Euzebya rosea: one gene and its partner. The protein of the gene in region 1 interacts with the protein of each later gene in a pairwise test. Links are inferred from orthologs where the notes say so. Each region holds a gene or a part of one and is shown in the gene's direction. Other genes may lie near its edges. The genes, in order: CUC05_RS19195 and sufU.

Region 1 (8,188 bases):
TGGATCGGCCGCTGCCGGTCCAGTACGTCAGCTACCTCGGCCACCTCCTGCAGGGAGACCTCGGCATCTCCTTCCGCCAGTCCCTGCCCGTCACCGAGATCCTGATGGCACGGCTGCCCTGGACGTTGATCCTCACCGGGTCGGCGCTGCTGGTCACCGTCCTCATCGGGGTCCCGCTCGGCGTCGCGGCGGCCACCCGCCGTGGCGGCTGGGTCGACCGCGCCATCCAGGTCGGCAGCGTGCTCGGGCAGTCCATGTTCGTGCCCGCCATCGGGATCGCCATGCTGTACGCCTTCGGGCTGTACCTCGGCTGGTTCCCGATCGGCGGGGCGATCGACGACGGCGTGACGGGCCTCGACGCATGGATCAGCATCCTGCGCCACCTCGTCCTGCCGGCCTCCAGCCTCGTCATCCTGCAGATCGGCGCCTACGTGCTGACGCTGCGGACCAACCTCATCGACAGCCTCGGCGAGGACTACTGCGACCTCGCCCGAGCCAAGGGCGTGCCGCAGCGACGCATCGTCTGGCGCCACGCCCTGCGCAACGCCCTGCTGCCCACCACCACCCTTGTCGGGTTGCAGCTCGGCTTCCTCGTCGGCGGCGCCGTGCTGACCGAGACGATCTTCGCCTACCCCGGCGTCGGCAGGGCGATCTTCGAGTCCGTCGGCCGCCTCGACTTCCCCGTCCTGCAGGGCGCGTTCGTGCTGCTGGCCGCCACGGTCGTGGTCGCCAACCTGCTGACCGACCTGGCCTACGGCGCCCTGGACCCCCGGGTGCGCGCGCAGTGACCACCCCTCCCGCGCGCCGCCCGATCCCCTGCAGCCGTCCGACCGTCCGGATCCATCCGACCCAGGAGCGTCCATGAGCGCCGAGCTCCGCCCGGCCCCCACCGTCGACGACGGCATCGTCCGCGACGACCAGCCGCTGGCCACGCCCGGCGAGTCCCCCGGCCGTCGCACCGCCAGGGCGTTCGTCCGCAACCCGCTCGGGGTCTTCGGCGTCGTCGTCCTCGTCGGCATGGTGCTGACGGCGGTCTTCGCGCCGCTGATCGCGGAGTACCCCTCGGGCTACGGCGTCGACGTCCTGGCGCCGCCGTCGGCCGACCACTGGTTCGGGACCGACTCCCTCGGCCGTGACATCTTCGCCCAGGTCGTCTGGGGCGCCCGGACCAGCCTGATGATCGGCGGTGCCGCCTCGGCCATGGCCATCGCCGTCGGGGTCGCCGTCGGCGTCGCCGCCGCCTACTTCACGAAGGTCGAGACCGCCCTCGGCGTGCTGGTCGACGTCACCCTCTCCCTGCCCGTCCTGCCGCTGATGATCCTCATCGCCGCGCTGGCCGGACCGTCGACCTGGACCCTCGCCGTGGTCATCGCGCTGTTCTCGTGGCCCGAGGTCGCCCGCGTCGTGCGCTCCCAGGCGCTGTCCATCGTCGGCCTGCCCTACGTCGAGGCCGGCGCGCTGGCCGGCGGATCCCACCTGTGGATCATCCGCCGCCACCTGGTGCCCGCCGTGGCCCCCGTCATCACCGTCAGCGTCGTGCTGACCGCCTCCCGTGCCGTCCTGTCGGAGTCCGGCCTCGCCTTCCTCGGCCTCGGCGACCCCAACGGCTGGTCGTGGGGGACCATCCTGCACAACGCCCAGCGCTCGGGGACGCTCGGCACCGCCTGGTGGACCGCCGCGATGCCCTCGTTGGCGATCCTGCTGCTCGTGGTCGCCGCCACCCTCGTCTCCCTTGCCTACAACGACGCCCGCAACCCCCGAACCCGCGAGGACTGATCACCGCCGTGTCATCCCCTGCCCGCCTGTCCCAACGGCTGCCCCGGAGCTTCTACGCCCGGGTGCAGGCCGACGTCCGCCACCAGCTCGACGAGGAGGGGCTGGATGCCGTCCTCTGCGAGGACTGGCGCGACGTCGCCTACCTGACGGGCTTCTTCCACACCCCCACCGAACGCCCCGTCCTCGTCGTGGTCACCGCCGACCGCACGATCGGGCTGGTCCCGGCGCTGGAGTACGAGTACGCCCAGCAGCAGGACATCGCCGTCGACGAGCTCGTCGCCTACCCGGAGTACCCGGGTGTCCGCTCGCCGCAGGAGGTCCTCGCCGACGCGCTGGCCGGTGCGACCGGCCGGTGGGGCCACGCCTGGACGCTGTCCACCGGGGACCTGGGCAAGCTGCGCGCCGCGATGGGCGGGGTGGAGTGGGTCGGGACCCACCTCGTCGACCGGATGCGCCTGGTGAAGTACGACGAGGAGATCGTGCTGCATCGCGAGGCGGCGAAGCTGGGTGACGTCATGCTGGCCGCGGGCCGCGAGCTGGTGGAGGGGCGCATCGCCGAGGGCGGACCGCTGCCGTCGGAAGCCGAGCTGGCCAAGCACGTCATCGGCCGTGGGACCGCCTGGATGTACGAGACCCACGACGACGTGGTCGTCGTGCCGTTGCTGGCAGGAGGGCTGGTCTACTCCGGCCCCAACTCCGCCTACCCCCACGGGCTGGTGACCGAGCATCGCCTGCAGCCCGGCGAGACGTTCATCCTGTCGTTGGGCGGGGCCGTCGGCGGTCGCTACGCCGAGAGCGAGCGCACCTTCGTGCTGGGCGAACCCACCGCCCAGCAGCGTGCCCTGTTCGAGACCGACGCGAGGGCCCAGCACGTCGGGACGGAGTCCATCCGACCCGGCGCCACCTGCGCCGACGTCAACGCCGGTTGCCTCGACGTCATCCGCGACGCCGGGTACGCCGAGCACATCCGCCACCGCCAGGGCCACGGCATCGGGTTGAACTTCCACGAACCGCCGTGGCTGGAGGACGGCGACGACACCCCGCTGGCCGCCGGCATGGTCGTCTCCAGCGAACCCGGCATCTACGTGCTGGGGCACGCCGGGTACCGCATCAGCGACACGGTGCTGGTCACCGCCGACGGCCGCGAACGCCTGACCACCTTCCCACGGGACCTCGAGTCCTCGATCATTCCCGTCAAGGAGTCGTCACGATGATGCTGGAGATCAACGGCTGCCCCCTCAACGTCGAGCTGCTCGGCGGTGACGACCCGACCAAGCCCCTCCTGATCGCCCACCACGGCGCCCCGGGGCTGGGATCGATGGAGGAGCCCCGGGCGGCGTTCGGCTGGCTGGCCGACACCTTCCGGGTGATCATCTTCGACGCACGGGGGAGCGGGAAGTCCGGCGACGTGCCGCCCTACGACCACGACCAGTGGGTCGCCGACATCGACGCCCTCCGCGAATGGGCCGGTGCGGAGCGGTTCGTCATGGCCGGCGGCTCCTACGGCGGGTTCCTGTCGATGGAGTACGCCATCCGCCACCCCGAGCGGCTTCTGGCCCTGGTGCTGCGTGACACCGCGCCGGACGCCACGCACGACGACCTGGCGCTGGAGAACGCACGGGCGTCGGACCGGGTCGACATCCCCGAGGAGCGGCTGGCCCGCATGTTCGACGGGAAGGTCATCGACAACGACGACTTCCGTGACCTGTGGCGCGAGCTGCTGCCGCTGTACACCTTCACCCACGACCCGGCGGTCATCGAGGACAAGGTCGCGTCGGTGGACTACCACTACGCCACCCACAACGCGGCGTTCTCCACCGCCCGCGCGACCTACGACGTCAAGCCGCACCTCCACAGGGTGACGTGCCCTGCGCTGGTCACCGTCGGCCGGGAGGACTGGATCACCCCGGTCGTCAACAGCGAGCAGATCGCCGAGCTGCTGCCCGACGCCGAGCTGGTGATCTTCGAGGAGTCCGGCCACTCCCCGCCGCTGGAGGAGCCCGAGCGGTTCCAGCAGGTCGTCCGCGACTTCCTCGACAGGGCGCTCGCCCGCGCCTGACCCGCCCCCAGCCACCCCGCCACCCCCATGGCCGCCCACCGGCAGACCCGCCGCTGCCGGTGGGCCGGCCCCTGCGGGTGGGCCGGCCCCTGCAGGGGGGCCGGCTCCTCCGGGTGGCCCGGCTCCTCCGGGTGGCCCGGACCCCGATCGTGCCGATCGTCGTCCATGGCCGACGCAGGCCCCGATCGCGCCCACCGACCACCTGCCGCGGGCGAGCGGCTACCGTCGTCGGCGTGACGTCGACCACCTCCGAAGCGGTCTACCTGGACCACGCCGCCACCACGCCGCTGGCGGCGGAGGCCGTCGAGGCCATGGGGCCGTGGATCACGGCGGGGGCGGTCGGGAACGCCTCGTCGCTCCACGCCGCCGGGCGTCGGGCCCGGGCTGCCGTCGAGGACGCCCGTGACCGGGTCGCCGCGGCGCTCGGCGTGACCCCGCTGGAGGTCCTCTTCACCTCCGGCGGCACCGAAGCCGACAACCAGGCGATCAAGGGGCTCGTCTGGGCCGGCGGGGCGGGCGGGCACGTCGTCACCACCGCCATCGAGCACCACGCCGTCCTGGAGACCGTCGAGTGGTTGCGCGATCACCAGGGCGTGAAGGCCACGGTCGTTGGTGTCGACGCCGACGGCCTGGTCGATCCGGACGAGGTCCTGGCGGCCGTCCAGCCCGACACCCGGGTGGTCAGCGTCATGGCGGCCAACAACGAGCTGGGCACCATCCAGCCCCTCGACGTCCTCGGCCCGGCGCTCGCCGAACGGGGCGTCCCCCTCCACGTCGACGCCGTCCAGGCGTTCGGCAAGGTCCCCATGCCGCTGGGGGAGTGGCAGCCGGCCGGCCTCGCCCTCTCGGCCCACAAGTTCAACGGTCCCACCGGCGTCGGCGTGCTGGTGCTGCGTCGCGACCTGCAGCCCCATCCCGTGCTCCACGGCGGCGCGCAGGAGCGGGGTGTGCGATCCGGCACCCTCAACGTCGCCGGGATCGTCGGCCTCGGTGCCGCCGCCGAACGGGCCGCCGACCTCCTGTCGACCGTCGACACCGCGGTCCGTGCCCGACGGGACGCCCTGCTCGACGGCCTCCTGGCCATCGACGACGTGGCCCTCAACGGCCATCCCCAGCAGCGCCTGCCGCACAACGCCCACGTCGGCATCGGCGGCGTCGACGCCGAGTCGCTGCTCATGGGCCTGGACCGGGCCGGCATCCAGTGCTCGACCGGCTCGGCCTGCCAGTCCGGCGCGGCCCGGCGCAGCCACGTCCTGGACGCGATCGGCGCCCGCGAGGACGCCGCACACCTGCGCTTCACCCTCGGCTCCGAGACCACCGACGCCCACATCGACCGCACGATCGTTGCGGTCACCGACGCCGTCGCACGCCTGCGCACCGCGACGGGGGACCGCTGATGGCCAGCGTCCTCGTGGCGATGTCGGGCGGCGTGGACTCCTCCATGGCCGCCGCGTTGCTGGTCGAGCAGGGGCACGACGTCACCGGCGTGCACCTGAAGATGGCCGACACGCCCAGCGGCATCCCCGGCAAGGGCTGCTGCACCCTCGACGACGCCCGCGACGCCCGCCGGGTGGCCGACCTGCTCGGCATCCCCTACTACGTCTGGGACTTCGCCGACGCGTTCCACGAGCGGGTGGTCGACGACTTCGTCGCCGAGTACGCCGCCGGTCGCACACCCAACCCGTGCATCCGCTGCAACGAGCGGGTCAAGTACACCGCGCTGATGGCCCGGGCACGTGCCGCCGGGTTCGACCGGCTGGCGACCGGCCACCACGTCCGGCTGTCGACTGACGACGACGGCACCGTCCGGCTCCTGCGGCCCGTCGACGAGGGAAAGGACCAGACCTACGTGCTGTACATGGCCAGCCAGGACCAGCTGCAGCACTCCGCCTTCCCCGTCGGGGGCATCCACAAGTCGGCGCTGCGCGACATGGCCGCCGAGCGTGGGCTCGTGACGGCGTCGAAGCCCGACAGCACCGACATCTGCTTCATCCCCTCGGGCAACACCGCGGCGTTCCTCGGTGCCCGCATCGGCCGACGCCCGGGCCGCCTGGTCGACCACGACGGCACCGACCTCGGCGAGCACGACGGCGCGTTCGCCTTCACCGTCGGGCAGCGGCGCGGGCTCGGACTGTCCGGCATGCCCGAACCGCGGTTCGTGACCGCCATCGAGGGCGACACCGTCACCGTCGGCCGACGCGAGGACCTGCGCGTCTCGGCCCTCACCGCGGACGGCGTCAGCTGGACGGTGGCCCCACCCACCCCGGGGGAGGAGGGGCTGACCGCCCGCGTTCGTTACCACGGCGAGCGGCTGCCGGTGGTGGTCCAGCTCGACGGGACCGCCGACGACACGACCATGTCGGTGGCCTTCACCGACGACCGGCCAAGCGGCGTCGCGCCCGGCCAGGCCGTCGTCGTCTACCGGGGCGAGGAGTGCGTGGGCGGCGGCACGATCGCCACGACCTCGCGCTGACCGACACCGCCCTCCAGCGCGCCCCTGGGGACTCACCCGAGGATCGCGGCTGCCAGCGCCTCCGGCGTGGACCACATGGGCCAGTGGCCGGCGTCCAGCTCGACGAAGTGGTCCTCCGGTCGGCGCTGGTCGGCGTCGGCCCACCACGGGGACGGTCCCGACCGGGTGCAGCGAACGAACGTCCGCGGGATGCCGGCGGCACCGGCGACCGTGCCCGGCGGGAGCGGGCTGGTCATGCACGGCAGGGGGAACGGGGTCGCCCGCTCGCGGAACCGCTGCAGCGCCTCCGCGGACAGGTCGTCGGCGCCGTACAGCTCGCGTGCCCACAACATCTCGTCGGGCAACAACGGCAGCAGTCGACCACCGAAGCCGTCCGCCCATGCCTGCATGGCCTCCAGCTGCGGTCCGTCGCCGATCAGCGGGCCGTCGTCGGTCGGGACCGAGGCGTCGACGTACACGATCCGCCCGATGCGGTCGGGGAGTGCCGCCGCTGCACCGGTCACCACCGCGCCGGCGTAGCTGTGGCCGACGAGGACGACGTCGCCCGCGTGCGCGTGCCCACGGCGATCGGGCTGCTGGACCCCCACGACGACGGCCGGTCACTGCTCCGGGTCGGGGGTGACGACCTGCATCCCATCGCGACGTTCCTGGTGGGACTCACCTGCGAGTTCGAGGTGCTCGACCCGCCCGAGCTGGTGGAGGCGCTGCATGCCCTGGGCCGGTGGCTGACGACCCGGTGACGGGCGGACACGTTCGACAGGGCATCATCCGGGCAAGGCTGTGGAACGTGCGCGGTGCCCCGACGGCATCGCGGACATCCCCCACGACAACGACCCCTTCGAGGAGCTCCCGTGTTCACCCTTGCCGACCTTCCCGACCTGACCGGCCGCACGGCGGTGGTCACCGGCGCCAACTCGGGGTTGGGGCTGGAGACGGCCCGGGCGCTGGCCGGGGCCGGCGCGACCGTGGTCATGACCGCCCGCTCCAAGGACAAGTTCGACGCCGCCGAGGCCGAGATCCGGCCCACCAACCGGACGGCAGACCTTCGGTTCGTCCAGCTCGACCTGGCCAGCCTGGAGAACGTCCGCACCGCCGCGGAGGTCATCCGCAGCGAGCACCCCGAGGTGGACATCCTCGTCAACAACGCCGGCATCATGATGACCCCCGAGGCGACCACCGCCGACGGCCTCGAGCTGCAGCTCGGCACCAACCACTTCGGCCACTTCGCGTTCACCGGCCTGCTGCTCGAGCCGCTGCTCGCCGCGGGTGACGCCCGCGTCGTGACCGTGTCCTCCGGCATGCACCACCGCGGCGAGATGGACTTCGACGACCTGCAGCAGCAGCGGTCCGACGGCTACGACACCACCGCCCAGTACGCCCGGTCCAAGCTGGCCAACCTGATGTTCGCCCTCGAGCTGCAGCGCCGGTTCGACGCCGCAGGGGCCGACGCACGGTCGGTGGCTGCCCACCCCGGCTACACCGCCACGAACCTCCAGTCGGCCGGCGTCGGGCTGCCCGGCGGTGGGCTGTTCCACAAGGCCGCCAGCATCGGCATGCGGCTGATCACGCCGCTGGTCGGCATGTCGGTCGAGCAGGGCGCCCTGCCCCAGATCCACGCCGCGGTCAGCGACGTGCCCGGGGGCAGCTACTGGGGCCCGACGGGCCCGGCGGAGATGCGCGGACCCGTCGGCCCGGCCAAGGTCAACCGCAGGGCGCGCAACGAGGCCGACGCCGCCCGGCTGTGGGACATCTCGGTGGACACCACGGGCGTGACATACGACGCGTTGGGAACGAACACCGGTTCCGTGCGGTGACGGGACCCTGAACTGGGTACGTTTGGGACCGATCGCCGGAAGCGGGTCAGGAGTCGACGATGAGTG
Region 2 (8,153 bases), on another replicon or contig:
TCCAACAACGTCTACAACCTGGTGACCAAGCGTGCGGCGGCCTACGAGGACGCCACCATGGAGTGGATCGACGGCAACATCGGTTCCAAGGTCACCATGAAGTACCCGGCCGTGTGGCTGATGGGCCGCGGTGCCCGCGGTGAGGTGCTCTCGGTGGCATGGGCCGGCGACGGCCAGCACCAGGACGCCGGCGCCAAGATGGTCCACCACGCCCCCGACACCTCGTCCTCCATCGTCTCCAAGTCGGTGGCGCAGGGGGAGGGGCGCACCTCCTACCGTGGGCTCGTCGAGATCCACGAGGGTGCCGAGCGCGTGAAGTCCAGCGTCGTCTGCGACGCGCTGCTGCTCGACGAGCACGCCCGCTCCGACACCTACCCGTACATGAACATCGCCGAGGACGACGCCCAGATCGGCCACGAGGCCAGCGTCTCCAAGATCGGTGAGGACCAGCTGTTCTACCTGCAGTCCCGCGGGATCGAGGAGAGCGAGGCCATGGCGATGATCGTCCGTGGCTTCATCGAGCCCATCTCCAAGGAGCTGCCGATGGAGTACTCCGTCGAGCTGAACCGCCTGATCCAGCTGAACATGGAGGGGTCGGTCGGGTAACCCCCGGCCACCCGCCCTCCCCGCGTTCCCCCACGAGCAAGTAGGTCTACCTCACCGTGTCCACAGCCCCCACCCCCAAGGCCCTCACCGAAACCGACGTCCTGGCCATCAGCGCCGGCGCCGACGACCCCACCTGGCTTCGTGACCACCGCCAGGCGGCGTTCAAGGCGTTCAGTGACCTGCAGTGGCCGCAGGTGCGCGACGAGGACTGGCGCTTCACCAACCCGCGTCGCATCCCGCTGGACCGTCCCGTCCTGACCGAGGCCACCGCAGGTGTTGCCCCGCGCGACGCCGGCATCACCGTGTCCTCCGACGAGACCGCCGCCCGTGTTCGCATCGTCGACGGCGGCTTCGCCGGCGTCGAGGCGACCGCCCTGCCCGAGGGCGTCATCGTGGCCGACCTGGCCACCGCCGCCGCCGAGCACCCCGAGCTGGTCCAGCGCCACCTGGGGACGGCCGTGGGCAACGACGAGGTGTACGCGGCCTTCGCCGCGAGCGCCTGGACGACCGGTGCGTTCGTCTACGTGCCCGCCGAGGTCGAGATCGAGGCGCCGCTGGCCATCACCGTGCAGGCGGCCGCCGACGGCACCCACGTCCAGTGGGTCCTGCTCGTCGCCGAACGCCACAGCAAGGCCACGGTCCTGCTGGACCAGTCCGGTGACGCCGAGGCGACCGTGATCAACGTCGTGGAGTCCGTGATCGGTGACGGGGCCACCCTCAACGTGGTCACCGCCCAGGACTGGGGCGACCACGTCAGCCACGTCACCACCCACCGTGGGCGCGTCGGCCGCGACGCCACCTACCAGCAGTCGGAGATCACGCTGGGCGGCAACACCGTCTACGTGCGTCCCGACGTCTGGCTGGACGGCAAGGGCTCCAACGCCGAGATGCTGGGCGTGTACTTCCCGACCGGCAAGGAGAAGTTCGAGCACCGCTCGCTGATCTTCCACGACGCCGACCACTCCACGTCGGACTACGTGCACAAGGGCGCGCTGTCCGACGACGGCCACGCCACCTGGTACGGCAACATCCGGATCGCCCCGGACGCCAAGCAGACCGTCAGCGACGAGACCAACCGCAACCTGATCCTGTCGCCCGGCGCAAAGGCCGACACGCTGCCGTTCCTCGAGATCGAGACCGCCGACGTGGCCGCCTGCGGGCACCACTCCTCGGTCGGCCAGGTCGACGAGGTGCAGCTGTGGTACCTGCAGTCGCGCGGCATCTCCCGCGACGAGGCCGCCCGCATGCTGGTCTTCGCCTTCTTCGCCGAGGTCCTGGAGCGCATCGACGCCCCGGGCGTCGCCGACACGGTGCTCGCCGACATCGAGACGGCCGTCCGGCAGGCCCCGGCCACGCTGATGGACCCCCGCCGCGACGCTGCGGCCCGCCACTGGGCAGCCGAGTCGACCGCTGCGGAGGCGAACGCCTGATGGCCTTCGAGAAGGCGATCGACCTCGACGAGCTGAAGGTCGGCTCGGCCATGCAGGTCGAGCTCGGCGGCGAGCCCATCTGCCTGGTCCGCACCGACACCGACACCGTCAAGGCCGTCCACAACATCTGCAGCCACGCGTTCTACGAGCTGCACGAGGGCTGGGTCGACGACAACCACATCGAATGCGGCCTGCACGGCTCCAGCTTCGACCTCGACTCGGGCAAGCCGGACGCGCTGCCGGCCGTCAAGCCCGTCCCGACCTACGCGGTGCAGGTGCGGGACGGCGAGGTCCTCGTCGACGCCAGCACCCCCACCAATGACGCCACCCCTTCCAGCTTCTAGTTCCCAGGAGACACCCCACATGAGTGCACGTATCGAGATCGAGGGCCTCAAGGTCGAGGTCGAGGGCAAGGAGATCCTCACCGGCCTTGACCTGACCGTCGCCCAGGGCGAGACCCACGCCCTCATGGGCCCCAACGGCTCGGGCAAGTCCACCCTCGCCTACGCCATCGCCGGCCACCCCGCCTACGAGGTCACCGCTGGCGCCATCCGCTTCGACGGCGAGGACGTCACCGAGATGGCCCCCAACGAGCGGGCCGCTGCCGGCCTGTTCCTGGCCATGCAGTACCCCACGGAGATCCCCGGGGTCAGCCTCACCAACTTCATGCGCACGGCCGTCAACGCCGTCAGCGAGGAGGACCTGCCGGTCCGCCAGTTCATGACCCAGCTCCGCGAGCACATGGCGGACCTGAAGATGGACGGCAAGTTCCTCGAGCGCAACGTCAACGAGGGCTTCTCCGGTGGTGAGAAGAAGCGCTTCGAGATCCTGCAGATGGCCATGCTCAAGCCGCGCATCGCCGTCCTCGACGAGACCGACTCCGGCCTGGACGTCGACGCCCTGCGCATCGTGTCCGAGGGCGTCAACAAGCTGCGCGGTCCGGACCTCGGTGTCCTGCTGATCACGCACTACACCCGCATCCTGAACTACATCACGCCGGACCACGTCCACGTGATGGCCGGCGGTCGCATCGTCAAGACCGGCGGTGCGGACCTCGCCGAGATGCTCGAGGCCGAGGGCTACGAGCAGTTCGAGGGCTAGCCGACGCCGGGCGGGTCCATGCGACCCGACCGGGGACCGTTTCCACCGTCGACCCGGTGGACGGAATCCATACCATTGACCGCAGAGGAGGAGGTGCACGAGTGACGTTCGATGTCATGGAGGTCCGCAAGGACTTCCCGGTGCTGCGCCGCACCGTCCACGACAAGCCGCTGGTGTACCTCGACTCGGCGGCCACGTCGCTGAAGCCGCAGCAGATGATCGACGCGGTGGTGTCGATGTACACCACCCACACCGCCAACGTGCACCGTGGCGTGCACACCCTGTCGGTCGAGGCGTCGGACCTCTACGACGAGGCGCGCCGCAAGGTCGCCCGGTTCGTCGGCGCCGAGGAACGCGGCACGGTGTTCACCAAGAACGGCACCGAGGCGCTCAACCTCGTCGCGCACAGCTATGCACGAACCCACCTCGGTCCCGGTGACATCCTGCTGTACACCGAGATGGAGCACCACGCGAACATGGTGCCGTGGCAGCTCGTGCAGCCCGACATCGGGTGCGAGCTGGCCGCCGTGCCGATCCGCCCCGACGGCGAGCTCGACCTCGACGCGTTCAACGAGATCATCCGGACCGGCCGCGTCAAGCTGCTGGCCGTCTCGGCGATGTCCAACGTCGTGGGGACGATCAACCCGGTCGCCGACATGGCCGAGGCCGCCCGTCGGGCCAACCCCGACGTCGTCGTCGTGGTCGATGGTGCCCAGTCGGTGCCGCACCTGCCGACGTCGCTGGCCGAGCTGAACGCCGACTTCCTGGCGTTCTCCGGGCACAAGATGCTCGGCCCCTCGGGCATCGGTGTCCTCGCGGGCAAGCCGGAGGTCATGGAGACCATGCCGCCCTTCCTCGGTGGTGGTGACATGATCCTCGACGTCCAGCTCTACGAGGCGACGTTCAACGAGATCCCGTTCCGGTTCGAGGCCGGTACGCCGATGATCGAGCAGGCCGTTGGCCTCGGCGCCGGCGTGGACTACCTGACCGCGCTGGGCATGGACGCCGTCCGGGCGCACGAGATCGCGATCCTCGAGCAGGCGCTTCCCGCCCTCGCCGACGTCGAGGGTGTCACCGTGCACGGTCCGTCGGACCCCAAGGTCCGCGGTGCGGCGCTCAGCTTCACCGTCGACGGGCTGCACCCCCACGACATCGGCACGATCCTGGACCGCGAGGGCGTGGCCGTGCGCACCGGCCACCACTGCGCCAAGCCGCTCATCCGTGCGCTGGGGTCCAACTCCACCACCCGGGCGTCGTTCTACCTGTACAACACGACCGACGAGATCGCCGTGCTCTGCGACGCCATCCGCGCGGCGCAGGACTTCTTCAGCTAGGCAGGCCCCCACATGTCACTCGAAGACCTCTACAAGGAAATCATCCTCGAGCACTACAAGAAGCCGAGGAACCGGGCTCCCGAGCTCGAGCCGCACGACGTGCTCGTCCACCACTCCAACCCGCTCTGCGGCGACGAGATGGACCTGCGCCTGCGGGTCGGCCCGGGCGAGAACGGCGCGGACACCGTCGAGGCCGTCGCCTACGACGGGGACGGCTGCTCCATCTCGATGTCCAGCGCCTCGGCCATGACCGAGGCCGTCACCGGTCGCGAGCTCGGTGACGCCCTGGACCTCGCCGAGGTCTTCCGGTTGATGATGCACGGCGAGGGAATGAAGCGGGAGGACGACCTGTTGGACGGTGTCGCCTTCCAGGGTGTCGCCAAGTTCCCCGTCCGCGTCAAGTGCGCCCTGCTGGGGTGGATGGCCCTCAAGGACGCCATCGAGACCCACCAGCGTGGCCAGAGCGAACACCGCGTCGAACACGAGTAGCGCGCGAGCGCAGTAGGACTGATCACATGTCAACGACTGACCCCATCACCGGCTGGCCCACCGAGGACACCGACGAGGCCTTCGAGGCGCGCCAGGACGGCAGCGAGAACCCGTTCTCCGACGCCGAGGTCGACGAGAACGGCGTCGCCACCCCGGCCGCCTGCCGCGAGGCCATGAAGGCCGTGCTCGACCCCGAGATCGGCCTGAACGTCGTCGACCTCGGCCTGGTCTACGAGATCGTCGTCAACGACAACACCGCCCACATGCGGATGACCCTGACCTCGATGGGGTGCCCGCTGACGGAGCTGATCCACCAGCAGGCCACGCTCGTCCTGACCCGGCTGCCGGGCATCGACGACGCCGAGGTGGAGTTCGTGTTCTCCCCGCCGTGGACCACGGACATGATCGACCCCGACGCGAAGGAAGAGCTTCGCGCCATGGGGTTCAACGTCTAGCCAGTTGCTGTCGGCTCCTGGCTACTCGAGCCGGAAGCCGATCTTCATGGTCACCTGGTAGTGGGCGACGTCGCCCTCGTCGATGTGGCCCCGGATCTCGGTGACCTCGAACCAGTCGAGGTTCCGGACGGACTCCTTGGCCTTGGCCACGCCGTTGCTGATCGCGGTCGACACGCTCTCCGTGGAGGTGCCGACCAGCTCGGTGATCTTGTAGGTGTTGTCGGTCATGGATCCGTCCTACCACGATCGGCATCCACGGGCTTGGCCCAGCCGACGTTGCGTGCGGTCCGTACGAAGCCGAGCCCGGTGTACAGCGCGTGGGCTCCGGTCGGGTCGGCCGTGTCGACCCCGAGGGTGGTGTGTGACAGGCCCCGCGCCGCCGACGCGGTGAGCGTCCGGTCGATCATGGCCTTGGCGATCCCCCGGCCCCTCCTCCTCGAGCTCGTCGATGGGGGTACGGAGGGGGAGGGCGTCGGCCTCCTCGACGGCGTTGCGAACCACGAGGGCCGCCGCGACGTCACTGGGACGCAGGGGACGTTGGATCACCGGCGCAATCCAGCCCGTGGAACGGCACCCGTGGTGTCGTGTGCCAGGTACCACTCGGCGATGTCGGCCATCGGCAGTCCCGCCGCCACCGCGTGGTTGTGCTCGCCCTGCGCTCGCCGCCGCTCGGGGTCGACCAGCAGGCGGCGAAGGGCGTCGTCGAGGGTGGTCGGATCGGTCGGGTCGAACCACTCGCCGCGGTAGCCCTCGGCCTCCACCAGCCGGCGGAAGTCGCCGATGTCGGGCATCACCAGCGGACGGGCGTAGCTGCCGGCCTGGTGGACGACACCGGAGCTGCCGGTGGTGTGGGTGTAGGGGAAGACCGCGACGGCGGCGGAGCGGAAGACGTCGGCGACGTCCTCCTCGGCGACGTAGCCGGTGAAGGTCGCCTCCGGGTACCGCTCGGCCATCCGTGCCAGGTAGCCGGCGGCGTTCGGACTGTCGGTACCGGCGACGACGACCCGGACGTCCAGCCCGTCCTCGGCTCGCAGCCGTCGTGCGGCGTCGAGGAGGGGCTCGACCCGCTTGTAGGTGCCGAACTTCCCGAACGCCAGCAGCTGCAGCGGCCCGGCGGGGCTCGATGCGTCACACGCCGGGACGTCGAACGTGCCGTGGGGCACCACGGCGATGTTGCGGGCGCGGTAGCGGCGACGAAGGATCCGCAGGTACTGGGGCATGGTGACCACGACCCGTCCGCCCGCCAGCAGTAGCCGGGTCACGACCCAGCCGACGGCACGGGTGATCCGCTCGACCACGGGATGGGTGTCGAACCCGGCCCCGCCAAGGTCGACGGTCTCCATCAGGTGGTGCATCAGCACGATGTTGCGTGCGCCGACGAGCCGGCTGGCGAATGGGGCCAGCAGGCCCAGGGCCGCCGGGATGCGTCGGTCGCCGAAGCTCGCGAACTGCAGGCTCCACAGGACGCTGTCGAGTCGCTCGCGCCGGATCGCCCTCACCAGCCTCGGCAGCGACCGGACGTCGTTGAACCGCCACGACGCCACGAACCGCACGCCGTCGATCGTCGGGGCGACGGCACCTTCCGGCAGGTCGTCGACGAACACCACGACCTCCTCGACGTCGTCGGCGGCGGCCAGCGCCGCGACCAGGTGCAGGCCGTACTCGTTGAGGGTCCCCGTCCCCGGCGGGTGGGTGGTGACCACCCCGATGCGTCGGGTCTCAGCCACGGCGGTACACCCCCACGAGGGCACGCACGCGGATGCGAAGGATGGCGGCCAGGAACCGCAACGTCTCGCGGCCGGCCCGGACCTTCGATCCTGGCGCGTCGATCCACTCGACCCCCACCTCCTCGACGACGAGCCCCAGCCGTTCGGCCAGGAACAGCTGCTCGAGGTCGAAGGCGAAGCCCGTCTCGACCTGCTGCTCGGCGACCAACCGGGCCGCGCGGGCGGTGTACAGCTTGAACCCGCACTGGGTATCGGCGAAGCGGAGCCCCAGGCCCCGCCGGACGACGGCACGGCCGATGCCGCTGACGAGCCGACGGACCAGCGTGCGTCCCTCGGCGGTCGCGCCGTCGACCGCCCGCGGGGCGATGACGATGTCGGCACCCTCCAGCGTGCGGCACAGCAGCGTGCCGAACTGCTCGACCGGGGTGGACTGGTCGGCGTCGGCGAACAGCACGTGCAGCCCGCGGGCCGCGCGGAGGCCTCGCCGGACCGCGTCGCCCTTCCCGACGTTGACGTCGCTGGACAGCACCCGCACGTTGACCAGGCCGAGGCGGTGCACGACCTCTGCGGTGCCGTCGGTCGAGCCGTCGTCGGCGACGATCAGCTCCCAGTCGGTGCCGTAGGAGGAGGAGATGTGGGCGGCGACCGTGGCGATCGTGGGCACGATCCTGCCGAACTCGTTGTAGGCCGGGATGACGACGGTGAGGGACGGGCGCGTGACGGCCTCGACGGCCCAGCGCTCGAACGTGGACAGGACAGGGGTCATGCGGTGATCTCCTGGGGTGTTGCTGACGGACGGAAGAGGCGGAACAGCTCGACGGAGGCGAATGCGGCCATCACCACGACCTGGACGTCGACGGCCGCGGCCAGCCCCGAGCGGGCAGCCACGAGGACGGCAACGGTCTGCACGACCGCGGCGATGGCCATGACGGTGGCCGGGTGGGCCATGCCGCGGGCGACGCGGGTGGTGACGGCGACCCAGCCGATGGCGCAGAGGCTGCTGGCGGCGGC

Evidence for each region.
Region 2: the proteins of CUC05_RS19195 (region 1) and sufU interact in binary tests that used the Escherichia coli proteins (3 or more experiments, as listed by UniProt). The link is inferred for Euzebya rosea from one-to-one orthologs.

What each region holds. Positions count from the first base shown.
Region 1 is NZ_PGDQ01000015.1:152,447-160,634, forward strand. What follows is about bases 3,254-6,150. They hold CUC05_RS19195 (cysteine desulfurase family protein), read left to right. Parts: upstream 3,254-4,068; coding sequence 4,069-5,232; downstream 5,233-6,150. Other genes in these bases: CUC05_RS19190 (alpha/beta fold hydrolase), read left to right, coding at 3,254-3,835; mnmA (tRNA 2-thiouridine(34) synthase MnmA), read left to right, coding at 5,232-6,150. In the rest of the region: CUC05_RS19175 (ABC transporter permease), read left to right, coding at 1-788; CUC05_RS19180 (ABC transporter permease), read left to right, coding at 862-1,776; CUC05_RS19185 (M24 family metallopeptidase), read left to right, coding at 1,785-2,990; more of CUC05_RS19190, read left to right, coding at 2,987-3,253; more of mnmA, read left to right, coding at 6,151-6,308; CUC05_RS19205 (alpha/beta fold hydrolase), read right to left, coding at 6,341-6,811; CUC05_RS24895 (WCX domain-containing protein), read left to right, coding at 6,830-7,048; CUC05_RS19210 (oxidoreductase), read left to right, coding at 7,160-8,122; CUC05_RS24900 (hypothetical protein), read left to right, coding at 8,182-8,188. UniProt on the Escherichia coli protein: Master enzyme that delivers sulfur to a number of partners involved in Fe-S cluster assembly, tRNA modification or cofactor biosynthesis. Catalyzes the removal of elemental sulfur from cysteine to produce alanine.
Region 2 is NZ_PGDQ01000003.1:309,841-317,993, forward strand. The notes cover bases 3,360-6,221. They hold sufU (Fe-S cluster assembly sulfur transfer protein SufU), read left to right. Parts: upstream 3,360-4,483; coding sequence 4,484-4,960; downstream 4,961-6,221. Other genes in these bases: CUC05_RS04425 (aminotransferase class V-fold PLP-dependent enzyme), read left to right, coding at 3,360-4,471; CUC05_RS04435 (metal-sulfur cluster assembly factor), read left to right, coding at 4,987-5,415; CUC05_RS04440 (dodecin), read right to left, coding at 5,437-5,643; CUC05_RS26015 (GNAT family N-acetyltransferase), read right to left, coding at 5,640-5,936; CUC05_RS04450 (glycosyltransferase), read right to left, coding at 5,958-6,221. Outside these bases: Fe-S cluster assembly protein SufB, read left to right, coding at 1-606; Fe-S cluster assembly protein SufD, read left to right, coding at 663-2,036; CUC05_RS04415 (Rieske (2Fe-2S) protein), read left to right, coding at 2,036-2,380; Fe-S cluster assembly ATPase SufC, read left to right, coding at 2,400-3,137; more of CUC05_RS04425, read left to right, coding at 3,239-3,359; more of CUC05_RS04450, read right to left, coding at 6,222-7,142; CUC05_RS04455 (dolichyl-phosphate beta-glucosyltransferase), read right to left, coding at 7,135-7,908; CUC05_RS04460 (MATE family efflux transporter), read right to left, coding at 7,905-8,153. UniProt on the Escherichia coli protein: A scaffold on which IscS assembles Fe-S clusters. Exists as 2 interconverting forms, a structured (S) and disordered (D) form. The D-state is the preferred substrate for IscS.